One region of the Stenotrophomonas sp. YJH_SMC_43 genome, then DNA from elsewhere that is predicted to be linked to it. Evidence: predicted binding sites of a transcription regulator. Region 1 holds the regulator's gene; each other region holds the start of a gene.
What was found. The regulator FliA, encoded in region 1, starts transcription of late flagellar genes. The targets are predictions, from matches to a motif close to TAAAGTTTNNCNNNCNNNGGCCGATAA.
Positions count from the first base shown of each region.

Region 2: a site for FliA is predicted at 4,079-4,105, ahead of AC5QAH_RS08505 (methyl-accepting chemotaxis protein). Genes of this name have one in related genera too.
Region 3: a site for FliA is predicted at 1,846-1,872, ahead of AC5QAH_RS00155 (methyl-accepting chemotaxis protein). Genes of this name have one in related genera too.

Region 1 covers NZ_JCAFVQ010000001.1:1,299,361-1,306,716, reverse strand. The annotation lists gene AC5QAH_RS06130 (flagellar motor protein) at 1-124, opposite strand, end outside; gene AC5QAH_RS06125 (chemotaxis protein CheA) at 226-2,058, opposite strand; gene AC5QAH_RS06120 (protein phosphatase CheZ) at 2,061-2,666, opposite strand; gene cheY (chemotaxis response regulator CheY) at 2,666-3,058, opposite strand; gene AC5QAH_RS06110 (RNA polymerase sigma factor FliA) at 3,116-3,859, opposite strand; gene AC5QAH_RS06105 (MinD/ParA family ATP-binding protein) at 3,856-4,743, opposite strand; gene flhF (flagellar biosynthesis GTPase FlhF) at 4,730-6,358, opposite strand; gene flhA (flagellar biosynthesis protein FlhA) at 6,504-7,356, opposite strand, start outside.
Region 2 covers NZ_JCAFVQ010000002.1:469,505-476,860, reverse strand. The annotation lists gene AC5QAH_RS08515 (hypothetical protein) at 1-1,144, opposite strand, end outside; gene AC5QAH_RS08510 (glycine zipper 2TM domain-containing protein) at 1,290-1,658, opposite strand; gene AC5QAH_RS08505 (methyl-accepting chemotaxis protein) at 1,825-4,047, opposite strand; gene AC5QAH_RS08500 (barstar family protein) at 4,330-4,722, shown strand; gene AC5QAH_RS08495 (glycosyltransferase) at 4,753-5,745, opposite strand; gene AC5QAH_RS08490 (O-antigen ligase family protein) at 5,745-7,022, opposite strand.
Region 3 covers NZ_JCAFVQ010000001.1:33,030-40,385, forward strand. The annotation lists gene AC5QAH_RS00140 (hypothetical protein) at 1-116, shown strand, start outside; gene AC5QAH_RS00145 (M23 family metallopeptidase) at 52-702, opposite strand; gene AC5QAH_RS00150 (L,D-transpeptidase family protein) at 707-1,666, opposite strand; gene AC5QAH_RS00155 (methyl-accepting chemotaxis protein) at 1,902-4,025, shown strand; gene AC5QAH_RS00160 (hypothetical protein) at 4,163-4,657, opposite strand; gene AC5QAH_RS00165 (catalase) at 4,680-6,770, opposite strand; gene AC5QAH_RS00170 (AraC family transcriptional regulator) at 6,885-7,356, shown strand, end outside.

The sequences.
Region 1 (7,356 bases):
CGACGATGACGATCACGAACGCCGCAGGCGACCACAACGACGCCAGGCCGGCGCCCTTGAGGATGCTGCCACCGACCAGCGAGGCCAGGGCGAGAAAGAGTCCAATGAGGCTGAGTCTATCCATGGTTCCGGTATCGGCGTGTATGAATGGGACTTGAGACACCGGTAGATCGCGTACAGACGGTAGTCACAGTTTTCGGGTCGCCGGGCGACGCCCGGCGGGGGTCATCGCAGTCCGTCCACGTCCAGGATCAAGGCCATGCGACCATCGCCGATCAAGGTTGCACCTGCATAACCACGCAGGCCGCGCAGGGCTTTCGGCAGCGGCTTGATGACCACTTCCTCGCGCCCGCGCACCTGGTCCACGACCAGCCCGAAGCGCGCTTCGCCGGCCTGCAGCACCACGATGGTCAGCAGGGGCGAGGCGGCCGGCGTCACATCCAGCCACTGGCGGAGATCGACCAGCGGCAGGGTGTGCGAGCGGCGGTCGAGCACGGCACGGCCATCGAACCAGCCCAGCGACGTGCGCGGTGCGTGCAGCACTTCCATCACGCGCGCCAGCGGCAGCGCGTAGACGTCCTCACCGGCCTGCACCAGCAGGGTCGGCAGGATCGCCAGGGTCAGCGGCACGCGGATCAGGAAGCGGCTGCCACGGCCCAGCTCCGACTGGATCTGGATCTGGCCGCTCAGTTCGCGGATGCGTGACTGCACCACGTCCATGCCCACGCCGCGGCCGGAGATGTCGGTGACCTGCTGCTTGGTCGAGAAGCCGGGCAGGAACACCAGGTGCAGGCATTCCTCGCTGCTCAGGCGCGCAGCGGCTTCCGGATCGATCAGGCCCTTCTCGCGTGCCTTGGCACGCAGCTTTTCGGGGTCGATGCCGGCGCCATCGTCCTGCACCTCGATGCTGACGTAGTCACCTTCCTGCTGCGCCGAAAGCCGCACGTGGCCCATCCGCGGCTTGCCCTGCGCCTCGCGCAGGTCGGGCATTTCCACGCCATGGTCGATGGCGTTGCGGACCAGGTGCACCAGCGGGTCGGCCAGCGCTTCGACCAGGTTGCGGTCGAGCTCGGTCTCGGCGCCGATCAGTTCCAGGTCCACTTCCTTCTTCAGCGAGCGGGCGACGTCGCGGGCCACCTTGGGGAAGCGGGAGAAGACCTTGCCCACCGGCTGCATGCGGGTACGCATCACCGCCGACTGCAGGCGGGCCGTGGCGATGTCCAGTGTGGACACGGCGCGGTCCAATTCTTCATCGCGCAGGCGTGCACGCAGGGTCTTGAGCCGATTGCGTGACAGCACCAGTTCGCCGATCAGGTTGACGATCGCGTCCAGGCGCTTGGTGTCTACGCGTACGGTGTGTTCGGCCTCGGCCAACGGCTTGGCGGCCGGCTTTGCCACCGGTGCCGGTGCGGCGACCGGGCGCGGGGCTGCAACCGGCGCCGGTGCCACGGCGGCAACAGGCTTGGTGCCCGGTGCGGCGCCACCGTGCAGCTGGTCGAGCAGGGCTTCGAACTCGTCTTCGCTGATCAGTCCGTCGTCGGCTTTCTTCGCTGGTGCGACCGCGGTCGGCGCGTTGCCACCATGCAGCTGGTCGAGCAGGGCCTCGAATTCGTCGTCGGTGATCAGGTCGCTGCCACCCGCGGCGGGTGCTGCGGCGGCGGCGGGTGCCGCCACGGCACCGCCGTGCACGTCGAACTGGGCGATCAAGTCCGGCGGCGCATAGCCCGGCTCGGTGCCGGAGGAAACTGCATCCAGCATCGACTGCAGGTAGTCCAGCGATTGCTGGGCCGCGTCGAAGTGATGGGCCTGCAGCACCGCCTGGCCGGCACGCGCGGCGCCCAGCGCTTCTTCAGCGGCATGGCACAGCTCCACCATGGCGGTGACGCCGAGGAAGCCGGCGCCGCCCTTGAGCGTGTGATAGCCGCGGAACACCGCGTTGAGCTGATCGCTGTCCTGCGGTGCCTGCTCCAGCGACACCAGCTGTTCGCCGAGGCGATCCAGGATTTCCTGTGCCTCGATGATGAAATCGGCAGTGATGTCGTCGGATACCGCGCTCATGCTTACAGCCCCAGATCCGACAACAGGTCGTCGGCGTCGTTCTGCGAGACCGCGTGGCGGTCCAGTCCCTTCAGTGCCGGCCCGGCCAGTTCCGGGTCGGTGCGATGCTGTTCCGGTGGCAGGCCGAGTGCGCCGAAGCCTTCGTGCACGCGGCGGACGATGCCCACCACGCGACGGATGATCTGCCCGGTCAGGTCCTGGTAGCTCTGGGTCAGGGCGATCTCGGTCAGGTTGTGGCGGATGCGCTCGAGCTGCGCGTCCTGGCCCGGCTGCAGGCCTTCGGCGCGCAGCTGTTCGGTCAGGCTGCGGCATTCCTCGGCCAGGTCCAGGGTGCGGTGCGTGGCCTGCTCGGTCATCGCCACCACGTGGTCCAGGCGCGCGCAGGCATCGTCCAGTTCCCCGGCTTCGCTCGGCACGGTCGGCAGTTCACCCAGCGCCTGCCCCAGTTCGCGGGCCAGCCGCGAGAGCCCACTCATCATCGGCTGCGTGCGCAGCGCGACCAGTCCGTCGATGCGCTGCCGCCAGGCGGCTTCGTCACCGGACTCGAGTGCGTCCAGGGCCTCCTGCAGGCGCAGGGCGAGGGCGCTCTTGTCGACCGTGGTATCCATCAGGCGCTGGCCGCCAGGCGTTCGAAGATCTTGCCGAGCTTCTCTTCCAGCGTCTGCGCGGTGAACGGCTTGATGATGTAGCCGTTCACGCCGCTCTGGGCGGCTTCGATGATCTGTTCACGCTTGGCTTCTGCGGTGACCATCAGCACCGGCAGGGTCTTCAGCTTGGCATCGGCACGGATCGCCTTGAGCAGCTCGATGCCGGTCATCACCGGCATGTTCCAGTCGGTGACCACGAAATCGAACGGCTGGCTCTGCAGCAGCGACAGCGCGGCATGCCCGTCCTCGGCTTCGGCGGTATTGGTGAAGCCCAGATCGCCCAGCAGGTTCTTGACGATTCGACGCATGGTCGAGAAGTCGTCGACGATCAGGATGCGCATGTTCTTGTTCAAAGCAGAATTCCTTTGTTGTTCATTCCGGACGGCCGGGGGCAGCCGCCTCGGGGATGTTCATTCTTCGAGGCCGGCGTCGGCGGCCTCGAACAGCTTCAGCCGGCCACGCAGGCGCAGTACCGCCTGGCCGTGGATCTGGCAGACCCGCGACTCGCTCACGCCGAGCACCGCGCCGATCTCCTTCAGGTTCAGTTCCTGCTCGTAGTACAGCGAGAGCACCAGCTGTTCGCGCTCGGGCAGGTGGCCGATGGCCTTGCCCAGCTCGCGGCCGAACTCGCCGCGCTCCAGCACCTGCTGCGGGGTCGGGCCGCCCTGGGCCACGGTGTCCAGCTCGCCCTGGTCCTCGATGCGCGATTCAAGACTCAGCACCTGGCCACGGGCAGCGTCTTCCATCAGCCGCAGGTACTCGGGCAATGGCATCTCCATCGCGGCGGCCACTTCGGTGGCGCTGGCGGCACGGCCACTGCTCTGTTCCAGGCGGCGGATGGTGGCGGCGGCATCACGTGCACGGCGGTGCACCGAGCGCGGCACCCAGTCGCCACGGCGGATCTCATCGATCATCGAACCGCGGATGCGGATCGAGGCATAGGTCTCGAACGAAGCCCCCTGGTCGGCGTCATAGCTGCGCGAGGCTTCGATCAGTCCCATCATGCCGGCCTGGATCAGGTCGTCGACCTCGACGCTCGCCGGCAGGCGTGCGGCCAGGTGGTGGGCGATGCGCCGCACCAGGTCCGAATGCTGGGCGATGACCTCGTTGGCCGCCGTGCGCTGGACTTCCCGGTACTGGGCTGCGCCTTTCATGCGGCCACCCCGCGCTGCTTGAGAATACGCTCGAGGAAGAACTCAACGCCGCCGCGCGGTTCGGTCGGCGCCTGCCAGCGTGCGGTACGGCGGGCAATCTCGGTGATCGCCAACGCGGCCGGGCTGGACGGGTAGGCCTTTACCACTGGCTGCTGGCGCTGCACCGACAGGCGCAGCCAATCATCCTGCGGCACACAGCCCAGATAGTTCAGCGAGACATCGGCGAGGAATTTCTCGCAGACCCGGGTCAGCTTTTCGTACAGCACGCGGCCCTCGTTGGGGTCGCGCACCATGTTGGCCACCACCTGGATGCGGTCCACGCCGCGCTCGCGCGACAGCACCTTGATCAGCGCATAGGCGTCGGTGATCGAGGCCGGCTCGTCACAGACCACCACCACGGTGTCCTGCGCGGCCTGGCAGAAGGTCAGCACGCCATCGGTGATGCCGGCGGCGGTGTCCACCACCATGATGTCCAGTTCGCGTTCCAGTTCGGAGAACACGTTGACCAGGCCGACGTGCTCGGCCGGGGCCAGCTCAGCCATGTGCCGGCGCCCGGACGCGGCCGGGACCACCAGCACGCCGTTCGGGCCTTCGACGATCACATCGTCCAGCGAGCAGCGGCCGGCGACCAGGTCGGCCAGCGTGAAGGTGGGGTTCAGCCCCAGGATCACGTCGATGTTGGCCAGGCCGAGGTCGGCGTCCAGCAGCAGCGTGCGCTTGCCCATGCCGGCCAGTGCCACGGCCAGGTTGGCCGAGACATTGGTCTTGCCCACACCGCCCTTGCCGCCGGTGACGGCGATGGTGCGCACAGGGCCGAGCGGCTCGCTGCGGGTGGCCGACAGCGGGAAGGTCTTGGTCAGCTTGGCGTACTCACGCGACGGCATGGTTCAACTCCGGGTTGCAGGGCATATCGGCCGCTCGGCGCAAATCTTCAAGGCGAAGTACAAGATTGGCTGCACTGGCCCGGTGCAGGTCGTCCGGAACGTCCTGGCCATCGGTCACCCAGGTGATCGGCAGGGCGTGGTCCACGGCCACCGACAGGGCGTTGCCGAAGCGGCCGGTCTCGTCCAGCTTGCTCAGCACCAGGCCCTGCAGGTTGGCGGCGCCGAAGCGGCGGACCACCTCGTCCATGTCGCCGAAGCTGGTGTTGGCCGGAAGCACCAGCAGGGTGCGCACCTGGCGGGCGGCGCGCAGCCACTGCAGCTGGGCGGCCAGTGCGCGGTCGCGCGGGCCCAGGCCGGCGGTGTCGATCAGTACCAGCTTGTAGTCCTTCAGGCGTTCCAGCAGCTGGTCCAGGTCGGTGCCGCTGTTGGCCTCGTGCACGGCGATGCCGAGCTGGCGGCCGTAGCCGTACAGCTGCTCGCGGGCGCCGATGCGGGTGGTATCGGTGGTCACCAGGGCGACGTCACGCGGGGCGTGCTTCTCGGCGAAGCGCGAGGCCAGCTTGGCGATGGTGGTGGTCTTGCCGGCGCCGGTCGGGCCGACGAGGGCAATCACGCCGCCTTCCTCCAGCGGGTCGACCGGGGCGATCGGCAGCTTGCGCGAGATCAGCCCCAGCATCAGGCCACGGCCACGGTGGGCTTCGGTCTCCAGCGGGATCTGCATGGCCACGTCGCGGGCCAGGCCGGCGTCGAAACCGTACTCGTCCATCAGGTCCAGCGCGGTGGCGCGCACCGGGCAGCCACGCAGGCGCTCGTCGGTGAAGCGGTTCATCTCGCGCTCGATCACCTGGCGCATGCCGGCCACTTCCTGGCGCAGCTGGCGGATCTCGGCGTCGTCCTGGGCGACCACGGTCAGCACCGGGGCCGGGGCGAGGGTGGGCTCCGGCGAGGTTTCGATGACGGCGTCGGCCACTGCCGGTTCGCTGGCGGCGATCTCCGGCTGTGCTTCGGTCGGAGCCGCGCCCGGCAGCGGCGGCGGCTGCACGGCGGGGGCCGCGCTTTCGTGATGCATCTCGTGCGGCGGGTCGACCTGGAAGCGGGCACGGTTGGCTGGCGCGCTGGCGGCCGGTGCCGATGCCGGTGCAACGATGGCCTCGGCGAACGGGGCGAAGATCTGTTCGGGCAGCGCCGGTTCGTTGACGGCAGCGCGGGCCAGGGTCGCGGCGAAGCCGGTGCTGCCGCGGGTCGGCACGATCTCGTCGGCGCTGTCCAGGGTACGGCCGGTGGCACCGACCGCGGCGCGGGCGAGGGCGGCCACGGCCGAGGTGGTCGCGGCAACCGGTTCCGGAGCGGGGGTGTTGCTGCGACGGCGGGTGACTGCGGCAATGACGGCATCGGCGGCGGTGCGCGGCTTGGGTGCCGGCGGCGGTGCCACGTCACGGCGCGAGGCTTCCAGTGCACGCTGCACGGCGCTCTCGTCATAGTTCGCGGCGGCGACGATCTCGATGCCTTCCTCGATCCGGCGGTTGGACAGGATCACGGCGTCAGGACCATGTTCCTTGCGCACCAGGTTCATGGCCGAGCGCATGTCGGCGGCGACGAATCGTTTGATTTTCATGCTGTGGTCACGGGACGAAGACGGCGGGGTGGCGGTCGGAGAACTCGGGTGGTCGGTGGTCTGCACGGTGCGGGTTCCCCTTGGTGTCTATCTGTTGCGTTGGTTTGAAAGTGGTGTCTGTTTTCTGGCGCATCGGTGGGCGGCGTCAGCTGATCGTTCCGACCAGCTTCAGTCGCTTGTCCTCCGGCACCTCGCTGTAGGCCAGGACCGACAGCGACGGGACGCTGTGGCGGACCAGGCGCGCCAGCGCGGCGCGCACCGGGCCCGGTACCAGCACGACCGCCGGCTCGTTTCGCGCTTCCTGCTTGCTGACACATTCGGCCAGGCTCTGGTGCAGTCGCTCTGCGAGTCCGGGTTCCAGCGCGGCGCCGTTGCCCTGCGTGGACTCCTGCAAGACACGTTCCAATTGCGGGTTGAGGGTGAACACCGGCAGCTCCGCCGACATTCCGGCGATCTCCTGCACGATGAAGCGGCCCAGTGCGGTGCGCACCGCGGCGGTCAGCACGGCCGGGTCCTGGCTGCTGGGCGCATGTTCGACCAGTGCCTCGGCGATCTTGCGCAGCTGGCGGATCGGAATGCGCTCGACCAGCAGGTTCTGCAGCACGCGCACCACCGCCGACAGCGGCAGCGCCTTCGGCGTCAGATCTTCGACGAGCTTGGGCGCGCTCTTGGCCAGGTTGGCCAGCAGGTGCTGCACTTCCTCATGGCCGAGCAGCTCGGGTGCGTGTTCGCGGATCAGGTGCGACAGATGGGTGGCGACCACGGTGGCCGGGTCGACCACCGTGTAGCCCAGCGTTTCGGCCTGGGCGCGCTGGTGCGGCTGGATCCAGGTGGCATCCAGGCCGAACGCGGGATCCTTGCCGGCAATGCCCTCCAGTGCGCCGAGCGCGCTGCCCGGGTCCAGGGCCAGTTCCCGGTCGGGGTGGATCTCGGCGGTGGCCACCGGCACGCCGTGCACCAGCACGCGATAGCCGTTGGCCGGCAGTTCCAGGTTGTCG
Region 2 (7,356 bases), on a different contig from region 1:
GGCACTCCACCGCTGCGCTGGCAGCCTTTGCGCCAGTCGCTTCATTGCGTGCGGCGGGCAAGGCGGTGCAGTGCTGGCGCGCCAGCGGGTTGTCGCGCTGGGGGCGGTGTGGAATGAACACACGCAGGCGTGAACCACTGATAGTGTCCGACGGGATCATCGGGTACGGCAGCAGCTGATCGTGCGCCGAACGCATCGATTCGTAATGCGCGCTCAACATGCCGTGTTCGACGGCCTCGTCGGTCATCACCTGGTAGCGGTTGAACAGCGAGAACTTCACCGAACCCAGCACCTGCACCCCGCCCAGCACCATGGCCACCATCACCGCCAGCAGATAGACCGCCATGAACGAACGCGAGCGCAGGTTGCTCTGCAGGGTCAACTGCATGGTCTGCATCAGGCGCAGCAGGGGAATCCGTTGCAGGCCCGCCAGGAAGCGCTGCAGCCACCGCTGCAGGCCGTCATAGGGCTGGTCGCGCCGCTGCCGGCGCGCAATGACACGCTCCAGCAGTGCAGGAACCAGTGCGAGTACAAGCAGGCTGGCCAGCACGGTACCGACCACGATCATGGCCACACGATCGGAACCGCCGGCAAGCGCACTGATCGCCATCGCCACGCACAACGTCAGCACGGCCATCACCAGGGTGCCGGCCAGCGTTTGTACTGCCAGCAGCGTGGTGGAGAAGAGCATGGTGGCCAAACGATCAGCGCGTTCGATGCTGCCGTCCAGGCCACCGTCGCGCGCCTTGAGGAAAGCGCGCGATACCGGGCCCATCTGCGGCAGCCGTTCCCAGTCGATGCCCTTGGGAAAGTGCGATTTCAGCCCGATCAGGCCTATCCAGTACCCGCGCACGGTCAGGTGCGCGATCAGCGCTACCGCCAGCACGTAACACATGCCCACGCTGATGCTGAAACCAAACCACAGCACCTGGAAGTACATGCCTTCCGTGTGCAGGCTGCTGCGCGCCCACGCATCGAACAGGTACCCAGGCACCGCCAACAGTGCGAACGCCAGCAGGCCGGAAATGAACAGTTCCAACTCATCGGTACGCTCGCGCAGCCGACCGAAGCGGGTGCTCGCCTCGGGTCCGGGCTCGCGGTCGGCAACCGGCACGTGCGACTCTGCGACGGGCAATTCGTTCACAGGGCATTCATCCTTGGAGGTCGGCGCAGTATAGGCGCGACACAGCGGCCGGCGATACGGGGCCCCACAACGAGGAACGCCGGCACGGGGCCGGCGTTCGAGGAACTGCGTTGCGGAAGGGGGATTACGCTGTTGGCATCATCGGTCAGCGGTAAACGCGCTCGCAGCGGCGTTCGACCACGCGGTCGCCGTTCTTCTGCTGGCTGTTGCCCTGGATCTGGCGGCCGGCCGCACCACCGGCCACGGCACCGGCCACGGTGGCCAGCTTCTTGCCGTTGCCACCGCCCACCTGGTTGCCCAGCAGGCCACCAATCACGGCGCCAGTGGCGGTACCGGCGATGCGGTTGGGATCGCGCGAATTACGCTGCACTTCCACGTTCTTGCAGACCACGCGGCTGCCGTCATTGAACTTGCGTCCCTCATCGCGCGGCCCATAGGTCTGCGCGCCGGCCACCGACGAAGCCGCCAGCAGGGTGCCCAGCACAAGCAATCGGGTCGAGGTCTTCATGGCCATCTCCTGAGTTCCGGTATGGCACCAGTGTCCTCCCGCGGTTGGCAACCGGAAGTGAAATGCGCGTGTCCGCCACTTCATCGGCCATCGCACGTTCAGGAAGAAAATCCGCGCCCATCGCGACCAGCCGTCGCGATGGGCGCCGTCTCCCTGCCGGCATTGCCCTCTGCTAGAACTCTTCCCAACCACCCGCATTGGCGGCCAGCGTCGGCTCAAGCCGCGGCGACAGCACCGCAGGCCGGCGTACCGGCGCAACCGATGCCGCCACGGCTGCCAGCGCCGGGCGTACTGCGGCGGCGGCGGTCACCGCCCCCGTGCGGAAAACCGACACGGCTTCGGCCAGCAGGTTCGCCTGCTCCTCCATCGAGCGCGCTGCGGCACTGGCTTCTTCGACCAGCGCGGCATTCTGCTGGGTGGTCTCATCCATCTGCACCACCGCCTGGTTGACCTGTTCGATGCCCGAGCTCTGCTCCTGGGAGGCAGCAGAGATATCGGCCATGATGTCGGTCACGCGCTGCACCGAGGCCACGATCTCGCCCATCGTGGTGCCGGCCTGGCGGACCAGCGCCGAGCCATCGGCGACCTTGCCGACCGAATCCTCGATCAGGCCCTTGATCTCCTTGGCCGCGCCCGCCGAGCGCTGCGCCAGCGTACGCACTTCGCTGGCCACCACGGCAAAGCCCCTGCCCTGTTCCCCGGCACGCGCAGCTTCGACCGCCGCGTTCAGCGCGAGGATATTGGTCTGGAAGGCGATGCCATCGATGACCGAGATGATCTCGGCGATCTTCTTCGACGCGGCTTCGATGGCCGACATCGTGGTGACCACCTGCCCGACCACTTCACCGCCCTGCGAGGCAACACCATGCGCGCCGATGGCCAGCTGGTTGGCCTGGCGTGCGTGCTCGGCGTTCTGCTTCACGGTAGAGGTCAGTTCCTCCATCGACGCTGCCGTTTCTTCCAGGTTCGCCGCCTGCTGTTCGGTACGCCGCGACAGGTCGGTGTTGCCCGAGGCGATCTCGCCCGCTGCCAGGTTGATGCTGGAAGCACTGGCCTGGATACGGCCCACGATCTGCTTGAGCTGATCGACGGTGGCGTTGCAGTCATCACGCATGCGCGCGAACACGCCGTGGAAATCCCCCTGCATGCGCACGGTCAGGTCGCCGCGCGAGATGGCCTGCAGCAGGGTCGAGACCTGCACCAAGTTCTCGTCGGTGGTCTGCATCAGGCGATTGAGCCCTGCCACCATGTCGCGGAAATCGTAGGCGAAGCGATCTTCATCACCGCGCAGGCTGAAGTCGCCTGCCGCGGCCGCCGTCGCCAGCCGGCGGATCTCGCTGTTGATCGCCGACAGGCTGGACTTGGTTTCGTCCATCGCCTGGGTGATCGCCGCCTTCTCGCCGGGCAGCGGGTCCATGTCCACCGACAGATCGCCGTGTGCGTAGTGCTTCATCACCTCGATCAGCCGGTTCTGTACCTGCACGTGCGATCCAACCAGCGCATTGGTCTCATGCACCATGCGCCCGTAGTCGCCGGGGAATGCGCTCTCGTCCATGCGGTAGCTGAGACTGCCGGCATCGTGCTGGCGTGCCAGCTCGCCCTGCGCCGCCATCACCGACTGCAGCTGTGCCTGCATGCGCTGCATCGACTTCAGCAGCTGGGTCACCTCGTCGTTGCCGGTGGCGTCGATGCTGCTGTCCAGGCGGCCACTGGCGATGCCGTCGGCCAGCTTCACCGCGCCTTCCAGCGGACGGGTCAGGCTGCGGGTGATCGCCCAGGCCGCCAACGTACCCAGCAGCAGGCTCAGTGCCCCGAACGCGATCGACAGCGTGCCGGTCCACGATTCGGTTGCGCGGTACTCTTCGCGGCTGCGTTCGGTCAGTGTTTCCTGGTGGCGCAGCAGGGCCGAGATGGATTCATTCCAGGCCGTTGCCAGACCGTGCTCGGCCAGCAGCTCCTTCGCTGCCCCATCAAAATCCCCCACCTTCATGCGCTCATGCAGTTGCTGGGTTGATGCATCGGTGGCCTTTCGTGCCGCCTCGATGCGCGCGACCAGGGTATCGCCGGTGGCGTCACGCGGAATCTTGATGTACTTGGCCCAGATACCGTCATAGGTCCGCGACAACTCCTGGGCACGCTGGTAATCCCTGTCGAACTCATCACCCCGCTTGATCACCATCAGGCGGCGATGCATCAGCACCGCGTTGTTGGTATCAAGCATGTCATTCAACAAACGCATCTTGACCATGTTGACGTCCACCACTTTCTCGAACTGGGCGGATTTCAGCTGATTCCCATACAGCACCAGGCCAACGATGGCCATGATGAACAGCAGCAGCAGACCGAAGCCGGCGCCAAGCCGGGATCCCACACGGAGATTACGTAAGGCAAGCATCTCAATTCCCTTGATCGTGGCCGTACGTTCGATGGCGGCGCAGCGAAGGGAAACTTTACGGGACTTTATATATGGACCGATCCAAATATATGGAACTGTGCAGGCAGTCAGAAAACAAGGCGGCAGATAATGGCGCCATATCATTATTGAATACCGCTGACACGCCAGCGCCCGATGAAAATCACGCAGGTTTAACACCATAATCATGCCAGCTCCATCCGAAGCGGCCCTGGATTATCTGCGCCGGACACAACCGCCGCCCGGGAGGGCTACAGTCTGCAGATGACACGGATCCTGCACATCGAAGGCGCGTCCATCAACGACATCGCCAGCCTCTACGTGGAAATCAATCGCGTGTTCATGGCCGACGAAGACTGGCAACTGGGCGCAAGCCTGGATGCGCTTGATGACCTGCTTCACGGCGGCTACGGCGCTCTCGCAGGCCATGCCATCGCCACGGTGGTGTGGCGTGACTTCGCCCACAGCCGCGATGCACTGGGCCGCGAGACCACGCGCGCCTGGCTGCAATCGAAACTCGCTCAGGGCGGCAGGTTCAACGGTGCGGCCATCCACGCTCAGTTGACGGCACTGGCGCTTGGCCAGGGACAGACCTACTTCGAGATCGTCATGGAGATCTTCGGCAGCCATCCGCAGATCACCCTGGTGCCTGGCTGAGCGGGCTGCAGCGACCAGCCCCACATCAGCTCAGAGCTTGGCCAGGGCCTCGCCCAGACGGCGCGGGAACGCCACCTCGCTGGCCAGGTGCCATGCGCGTGCATTGGCGCCCAGCCGGGTCCACTCGGCCTCATCCATCGCCAGCGCGCGCTCGACGGCCTGTTCCAGCGCCTTCTCATCCACATGCCAGGTCCTGGACAGATGGCAGGGCTCGCCCTCGTGCGCGGCAACCAGGATGCCGCGGCTGTCGTCGATCATCTGATTCATCGGCGCGCCGTCACAGGTGATCACCACCGCCCCGCAGCTCATCGCTTCCACCAGATAGTGGCCCCAGCCTTCGGTCTGCGACAGGCACAGGTGGAACGCATGTTCGTTCTGCAGGCGCTGCACCTCCTGGTCGGGCAGCCGCTCGCGGACGATTCTCAGGTTCGCGGCACCGCCCTCATCTTCGTCCGAAGGGCCGCCGCGCAGGATGGTCAGCAAGGGCCATTCGGGATGCCGTTTCCAGACATTGACGAGTGCAGCCGTTCCCTTCATACGGCTGGTACCGGCCGCATGCAGGAAGCTGCGCGGCCTGCGCGGCACTGCCGGGTCGTAGCGGTCACGGCTGCAGAAACCGACTTCCAGCGCGCGCATGCCCAGCGCGTTGAAGATGCGCGTGGCTTCTTCGGTCTTGGTCAGCAACGCATCGAACCGCGGCAGGATCCGCAGGCTGCGTGCGGACACCCATTCCGGATTCGGGATCAACAGATTGACGTTGGCCAGTCCGAAGCTCGCCGGCCGGACATGTTCCAGCGAGATGTTGACGTCGAACCGGGCCGGCGTGCGCCCCAGGCTCAGCCACGAGGCCAGCAGCCTGCGCAGGCGCATTCCGCGGAGTTTCCAGGCGCCACCATTGCGCACCGCGTCCAGGCGGCTGACCGTCACCGTGTGCCCGAGCTGCTGCAACGAGCGCTCGATCACCTGGATGTCATGGGACAGGCCACGCTGGTTGTCGGCGGCCAGCAGATGGATATGCGCCATCAGGAAGGACTCCCTGGCCGGAGCAGGTCACGCGCCGGCAAGGCGGTCGCCAGCATGAAACCCAGGACCAGGTAGAAATAGAACGAATGCGGCATCGCCCGGTAGAACACGTTGTCCGTGAACGCCGAAAGCGCATAGACGATGACCACGGCAAGTCCGGCGGTGGCGATCATCGCGGTGATGTCGTCGGCGTGGCCGAGACGTCGCACGAAATGGATGCCGGGCAGGATGAAGACCAGCAGCATGATCAGCAGCAACGGCACGCCACCGGTCACCGCCGCTTCCAGGTACTCGTTGTGTGGATGGTTGTAGCGGAAGATCGACTCGGACACCTCGCCGCGGGCGATGCCCTCACGTGCATAGGTACCGAACTGGTTCAGGCCCACCCCCGCCACGGGATGCTCGGCGAAGGCATCGACGGCCACGCCCCACATGGCGATGCGCTCGCGGACCGAGCCGACCTCGTTTTCCTGGTTGAAACCGGAGATCTCGCCACTGACCTCACCGAAGCGCTGGATCACCTCATGGTTCAGCACCGAGGTGGCGCCGACCACGCCAATGACCAGGGCACCGACGAAGGCCAGTGCCCCCCGCCAGCGCCGGGTGCGCCGGACGTGCACCGCAATCACCATCAGCATGGCGGGAATGAACGCCAGGATCGGCCCGCGGCTCTGCGCCAGGATCGAACCATAGACGCCGACGGCGATGGCCACGCCGTGCAGCCAGCGTTCGGCCGGATGGACATTGGGCTGGATCAACCGGATGACCGAGAACAGCGCCATGCACAGCGTCACCATGGTGAACTCGATGGCGGTCCATTCGCCGCCACTGAAACCGTGCGCGCGTTCAAGGCCCATCACGTGGTGCTGCACGATGCACGACCCGCCGAAGACCAGGGTGGACAGGGCGAAGATCTTCCAGATCAGGCGCCAGTCCAGCGCAGTGGCGAACACCGCAGCGGTGCCCAGGTAGAGCAGTGTCTGTGCCGGCAGGTCCAGTTCGTTCCAGCGCAGCCCGTGCCAGAGGATGCTGTAGAAGGCATAGGCCAGGCGCAGGAAGCAGACGATCACGATGAACCGGGCAATGCGGTAGCGCAGGCGGACATCGGGCTGGCGGCGGATCAGAACCACGCCGGTGACCAGCAGGGCCAGCAGCAGCACCGCCTTCAGCAAGGTGTAGGGTGCGGAGCCGGCAAGCGGAACGATGGCGACCAGGATGCTCAGCAGGACGGTACGCCAGGTGTAACGAGGTTCGGCGGCCATGCAGGCTGCAGTCATGCTTGTTCTTTCCATCAACGCCCGCCCGGGGTGAGTCGCCCCGGTTTCCATGGAGGCCGCTTGGCGGAAATCGCCGGGGCTGACACTACCGTGGGGCCCCGTGGAAATCAACCAAACCGCAGGTGTACGGGGGCCTGCGTTGGCGTACGGACAGTCGCGGGCAACCGCCCTTGTCTCTGAGCTTCCGGTCGGGATCATCGACCGCCCCAGGTCGCTACACTAACGATCTCTCCGGCCATGCCTGCGCGTGGCCACGCCCCGACGCCCTGCCAAGACGCGAAACGCCCCAAGTGACTGATACAAAAGACAACACCAGCAACGCCAAGGCGTCCAA
Region 3 (7,356 bases), 1.3 Mb from region 1:
TGGCGGCACTGTTCCTGCTGATTCCCGGGGGTGCGTTGGCGGTGTTCACGTTCACCTTGCGGCGCTGGCAGCGCCGGGCGTCGAAGCAGCCGATTTCAGCAGCGGATACGGATTGATCGATTCCCCCTTCCACCACTGCTTCTCCGGCCCCAGTACGTGTACTTCGAAATGCAGGTGCGGGGCCTCCGCGCTGGCATTACCAGTGCTGCCCACATAACCAATCACATCCCCGCGTTTGATCACCTGCTTTTCGCTCAGGCCATCGGCATAGCGCTGCAGATGCGCGTAGTAGTAGCACCAGCGTCCGCCGGGCTCGAACTGGTAGATGGTCAGCCCACCGCGCTTGCTGTCGAACAGCTTCTCCACCGTGCCGTCGGCCACCGCCAGCACCGGCGTACCGGCATCGGCCATGATGTCGATCGCATCGTGCACGCGGCCCTCGCTGCGTGCATCGGTGAAGGTGTCGCGCAGTTGAGAGGGCAGTACCCCCTGCACCGGCAGCAGCAGGGTGCCCGAGGCCGCGTCGATGCCAGTCGGTGCCGTCGCGCGCGGCGCGGCAGCTTGCATCGACGGCGTTGTGGCCACGCTGGGCTGCGCTGCAGGAGTGGACGCGGCCACGAATTCGCCAGCATCGCGGCGCAGCCACCAGCCCAGTCCCACACCCAGCAGCACGCCCAGCACGATCAGCTGCGAAAAACGCATCGGCTCACTCCTGCATCACCACGGGGACGGAGGTATCCACCGCATCGGCCACGCGCAGCGCATCCCAGTTGGTCATGCGTACGCAGCCATGCGATTCGGTCTTGCCTACATGGCCCGGTACCGGCGTTCCGTGGAGGCCATAGTGGGGCTTGGACAGGTCGATCCAGACCCGGCCGACCGGATTGTTAGGGCCTGGCGGCAGCGTGGCTTTCTTCTCGCCTTTGCGCGCATCCCAGAACAGCTTGGGGTTGTAGTGGAACGGCGGGTCGCGATAGACGCCGAGAATCTTCCATTCACCGATCGGCAGCGGATCATGCTGGCTGCCGGAAGAGACCGGCACCTGCGCGATCACCTTGCCCTGCACATCCAGCAGCTGCAGGGTGGAATCGGACTTGTCGACCACGATCTTCGCCGCCTTCGGCAATGCAGCCGGTGCGATGTTGGGCACCTGGATGCGGCTGCCGGCCTTGGCCAGATCGACGCCGGGGTTGAGCGTCTTCAGCAATGCCGGCGACGCATGGAAACGCTCTCCCAGTGATTCCTCGACGCTGCTGTAGCCCAGTGCCTTCAGCTTTGCCTGCGCGGCGGGCGTCTTCGGAACGGCGATGAACGGCCCGGCCACGTCCTCGGCGGTCAACGTGTAACTGGCAAGCGGCGTGGTCGCATCGGCCTGCAGTGCTTTCCAGGTGGCATCGTCCAGCTCTCCGCTCACTGTCAGGCCGTGGGCCGCCTGGAAGCCTGCCACGGCCCGGCGCTGATTGCTGCCGACTTCACCGTCGATCTCGCCCGGGGAGAAATTGGCGCGATCCAGAAGCACCTGGGCGTGCAGTGGCGAGCGCGCCGCGGTATCGGGTCCGGTCTTCTCGGCAATGGGCTCCGGCAGCTGGACCGGCGGGGGCACCTGCGCGAAGGCGGGGGACATCAGCAAGGACAGGGCGAGCAGGGCGGGGCGACATACGGGCATGGAGATCTCCGGCAGATGGCAGCTCCACCCTGCCCGGAGAGGCTGCGCAGCCCCCGTGAAAGCAACCTGATGCCGGCATGAGCAGTGCGGTCCCGGCGGGCGGTTGGACCTTGCCGCAGAAGCGCGGCGCGTGGCCTCACCAAGGTGAACGGCTGCCGACGCGCGTGCGTGTTGCCGATCAAGATTGCCGGTGGCACGGCCGATAGGGGCGCATCCCCCCGTTTTGGATGTACCGATGAACTACTTGAGGAATGTCAGGGTTGCCTGGCGTCTTGGGCTGGGCTTTGGCCTGTTGCTGCTGCTGGTCGCCGCCGTGGTGGCCACCGGCGCCACCGCCAGTGTCGTGCAGAAGCGCGCGATGCAGCAGGTGGTCGACGTCAGCGTGGCCAAGGTGCGCCTGCTGTCGCAGATGCTCGATGCCAACAACCAGATGATGGTGGTGCGCCGTGAAATGCTGATCCGCCAGGGCGAAGCGCGCGACAGCGACGAGCAGCGCATCGCCGATCTGGTCAAGCGCTATGAGGCCAGCTGGACCGCCTATCAGGCACTGCCGGGTGATGCGGAGGGCAAGGCCATCGCGGAAACCATCGCGGCCAAGCGCGCCATCGCGCGCCCGCTCAACAAGCAGACCAGCGAACTGATGGAGCAGGGCGACTACCCGGGCGCCGTGGCGCTGACCCTGGGCCCGGTGCAGGAAGCGGCCAATGGCTGGAACAAGGCGCTGTCCGACGGCGTGGACTTCGAAGAGAAGGAAAGCCGCGATGCAGCCGCCGAGGCGATCAGGCTGGGCGAGCGCAGCCTGCTGCAGCTGCTGGTGCTGGGCGGCGTCGCACTGCTGGTCGGCATCGGCGCCTCGGTGATGATCGGCCGCAGCCTGACCGGCCCGCTGGCCCGCGCGGTGAACCTGGCCGAACGGCTGTCCAAGGGCCAGCTGGACCAGGAGTTCCGTCTGGGTGGCCGTGATGAGCTGACCCAGCTTGGCGAGGCGATGGCCAGCGTGCGGCAGAGCGTGCAGGCGGCGATCGGCGCGCAGCTGCAGATGGCCGAACAGCATGAGGCGGGCGCGATCCGCTATCGCATGGACGCCAGTGCGTTCCCTGGCGATTTCGGCCGCATGGTGCAGGCGACCAACAGCCTGGTCGAATCGCACGTGCAGGTGGAACTGCTGATGGCTGAAGTGATGCAGCGTTACGCCATCGGTGACCTCAGCCGCGACCTGCCGGACTACCCGGGCGAGAAGGGCACGCTGACCCGCACCCTGGCCGCGGTGAAGCAGAGCCTGATGGCGATCAACGCGCAGATCGATGAACTGGCCCGCGCCGCGCGTGCCGGTGATTTCAGCATGCGTGGCGATGCCACTGCGTTCCAGTTCCAGTTCAAGGCGATGGTCGAGCACCTCAACGGCATGATGGCCAGTTCGCAGTCCAGCATTGCCGATGTCTCCGACGTGCTGCGCGCGATCTCGCACGGCGACCTGACCGCACGCATGGATGGCGAGTACGACGGTGTGTTCGCCCGCATGCGCGACGACGCCAACACCACCACTGCGCAGCTGACTGGCATCGTGCGGGGCATCCAGGTGGCTGCCGACAGCATCAACAACGCGGCGCAGGAACTGGCCGCCGGCAACAACGACCTGTCGCGCCGCACCGAGCAGCAGGCCGCCAATCTGGAAGAAGCGGCCGCATCGATGGAGGAACTGACTTCCACCGTACGCCAGAACGCCGAGCTGGCACGTCAGGCCGACAGCGAAGCGCATGCCGCCGGTGCCGCGGTGCGCGAGACCGAGCAGGCGATGGCACAGATGGCATCGGTCATGGGCGAGATCGATCAGTCGTCGGCTCGCATCTCGGAGATCTCCACGGTGATCGACGGCATCGCGTTCCAGACCAACATCCTGGCGTTGAATGCTGCAGTGGAAGCTGCGCGCGCAGGCGAGCAGGGCCGTGGTTTTGCCGTGGTCGCCAGCGAAGTGCGCACGCTCGCGCAGCGTGCCGGTGTCGCCGCCAAGGAGATCAAGGAGCTGATCGAAGACGCCGCTGCCAAGGTGAAGAGTGGCCTGGCGGTGACCGTTGAATCGGAAGCCGCGATCGCGCGCGTGGCCCAGGCCAGCTCGCGCACCACCCAGCTGATGAGCGACATCGCAGCGGCCAGCAAGGAACAGGCCGCCGGCATCGAGCAGGTCAACCAGGTGGTGGCGCAGATGGATCAGGTGACCCAGCAGAACGCGGCCCTGGTGGAAGAAGCCACTGCGGCGAGCCGCGCGCTGGAAGAACAGGCGCATGCGCTGACCACGTCGGTGGCGGTATTCAAGGTGGAAGGCGCGGCGGTCTCTGCTGTGCCCCGTCGCGCAGCCTGAGCGGGCAGTGCAGCGACAGGAATACGGCCGCCTTGAGCGGCCGTATTTCGCTGGAAGGAGCCCGTCTACTGCTGAAGGCCGTGCTGACGCAGCCGAAGTTGCCGCATGGATGAGGACGCTCCCCCCTGACCGACGCTTCAGGCGCGCGCACGCGTACGCGTACGCGTAGCTTTCTTCGCCGCCGCCTTGCGCACGGTCTTCTTCGCGGCCCGCGTCTTGGCTGCCTTCTTTGCGGCGGCGCTCCGCGAGGCGGCCGTACCCGTCTTCCTGGCCGCAGCCTTCTTCGCCGTCTTCTTTGTGGCCTTCTTTGTCGCGGTCTTGCGAGCCGGTGCCTTCTTCGCCACCGCCTTCTTCGCAGGTGCCTTCTTCGCTGCCGTCGCCTTGGTCGTGGCCTTCTTTGTGGCCGACTTCCTGGCAGGCGCCTTCTTGGCAGCCTTCTTGCTGGTCGCCTTCTTCGCGCCCTTGCGGGCACTGCCGCTACGCTTGCCGCCGCCGTCCTGCTTGTTCACGGTGGCCCAGGCAATGCGCTCGGCGGTGCCTTCACTCGCGCCGCGATCACGTTCGCTTTCCTCGATGTGCTCGGCCTGGCGCTTCTGTTTTTCGGTATATGCGGATTTGTCACCACGGGGCATGACAGTTCTCCTGTTGTCGTAGTCAGGCCAGCAGGCGCAGCTTGGGCTCGCGAGCCCACTGACGGGTGGCGGCCGCCGCCAGGAAGGCCTTGGCGTCTTCCGCTTCGACGATGCCGGCATCGTTGCCGACCCGCGCCGCCTTCAGCAGCGTCTGGCCGCCTGCGTCGCTGGCGATGGCCTTCAGGTGCGTCCACGCCTGGCTGACGAATTCGACGGCTGCACTCTCTTTCGACAAGGCCTTCGCGGCTTCCGGGCTGAGCACCACGGCCACCGCATCGAACACAGCCGATGGCGTGCCCGCCAGTTGCCCATCCGCCGTCTGCATCGCCCCATCGCTCAGCGTGGCGCCGCCTACTTTGGGCGCGACCAGCTTCACGTCTGCACCCGCCTTCCGGGCCGCTTTGCTCAGGCTGGCCATCACGCGCGCGTCGGAGCCCTCATCAAACAGGATGCCGATGCTGCGCCCTTGCAGGGTGGGCTTGTTGCGCCCGATCACGCGCACCTCGGGAGCGGCAGGCATGTCCTGCACCGGCGTGGCGGTCGGCGCGGGGTCGGGCAGTGCAGGCAACGCGAGCCCATCAGCTACGCGCTGCGCCAGTGATTCGTCGATGTTGCGCAGGTGGCTGACGGTACGCTCCCGCACCTTCAGCGTTTCCACCTTGGACAACTCGAAAACCAGCGCCGATGCCAGGTGCGCCTGCTCCGGCTTTTCCAGGCTGCGGAAGAACATGCGGGCTTGGCTGTAATGGTCGGCGAAACTCTCCGCGCGGGTGCGGCCCTTGCGGCCATCGTCCGCGCTGGCATGGCTGCGGAATCCGGCAGGCGTCTCGCGCGGGGTGTCCTCCTGCAGCGAACTGGGATCGTAGGCCACCCGGCCCTTGGGCACCTGCATCTGCATGTGGCCGTCGCGCTGATGATTGGCAAACGGGCACTTGGGCGCATTCACCGGGATCTGGTGGAAGTTCGGGCCACCCAGGCGCAGCAGCTGGGTGTCCAGATAGGAGAACAGGCGCCCCTGCAGCAGCGGGTCGTTGCTGAAGTCGATGCCCGGTGGCACGTTGGCCGGGCAGAACGCCACCTGCTCGGTCTCGGCGAAGAAGTTGTCCGGCCAGCGGTCCAGCACCATGCGCCCGATGACCTGCAACGGCACCAGCGATTCGGGAATGATCTTGGTCGGGTCCAGATGATCGAACGGGAATGCGTCGGCCTCTTCTTCCGTAAACAGCTGCACTCCCAGCTCCCATTCGGGAAAGTCGCCGCGCTGGATGGCCTCGAACAGGTCGCGGCGATGGAAGTCATTGTCGGCCGACTGCAGTTTCAACGCTTCGTCCCAGACCGTGGACTGGATACCCAGCTTGGGCCGCCAGTGGAACTTGACGAAGGTCGACTCTCCCGCCTCGTTCAGCAGGCGGAAGCTGTGCACACCGAAGCCTTCGATCATCCGCAGCGAACGCGGTATGGCGCGGTCGCTCATCGCCCACATGATCATGTGCATCGACTCGGGCATGAGCGAGATGAAATCCCAGAAGGTGTCGTGGGCCGTGGCGGCCTGCGGAAACGCACGGTCCGGTTCCATCTTCACTGCGTGCACCAGGTCCGGGAATTTCATGGCGTCCTGGATGAAGAACACCGGAATGTTGTTGCCAACCAGATCCCAGTTGCCCTCCTTGGTATAGAACTTGACCGCGAAGCCGCGCACGTCGCGGGGGGTATCCACCGAGCCCGCGCCGCCGGCTACCGTCGAGAAACGGGTGAACACGGGCGTCTTGACGCCTACCTCGGTCAGGATGCACGCGCGGGTATGGGCGGCCAGTGACCGGGTCAGCTCGAAGTAGCCGTGTGCTGCGCTGCCACGTGCGTGCACGATGCGCTCGGGAATGCGTTCGTGATCGAAGTGGGTGATCTTCTCGCGCAGGATGAAGTCCTCCAGCAGCGTGGGCCCTCGGGGCCCTTGCCGCAGGGAGTTCTGGTTGTCGGCCACCGGGATGCCCTGATCGGTGGTCATCACCGGATGGGTGCCCCCGGCCTGCTGGTGCAGTTCATCGCCATCGCCCCGGCGGTGGTTTTCGGCAGGGGCAGTTGCGCGCTTGCCGGTCGGCTTGCTGGCGGCCATTGACGTTGGCTCCGGATCATCAAAAGGAACTACGACACTGGAACCAGCCCCGTTAAACCGAGGTCCGGCAGAGGTGAACGTACAGGCAAAAGCAGGCTCGGGTATGCTTGCTGCATGCGAGTCGAGCCCGCCGACATCGAAGCCCTGTTCGACGCCATCCCGGATGTGCTGTTTTTCATCAAGGACCTTCAGGGGCGTTACACCCACGTCAACCAGACCATGCTGCGGCGGCTGGGCCTGCGCGCGCGCAAGGACGTGATCGGGCGTACCGCGGCCGAGATCTACCCGACCGGCCTCAGTGCGGACTATGTCGACCAGGATGCCCGCGTGCTGTCCGGCGAGGTGATCGAGAACCTGATGGAGCTGCACCTGTTCGCCAACCGCGAACCGGGCTGGTGCCTGACCTGCAAGCGCCCGCTGGTGGTCGATGGGGCCATCGAGGGCCTGATCGGCATTTCCCGCGACCTCGGCCAGAAGGACAGCCTCGGTACCCAGTACGAGCAGCTACGGCTGGCCCTGGCCCACCTCAATGCGCACTACGCCGAGAACGTGCGCATGCAGACCCTGCTGGACATCACCGGCTTTT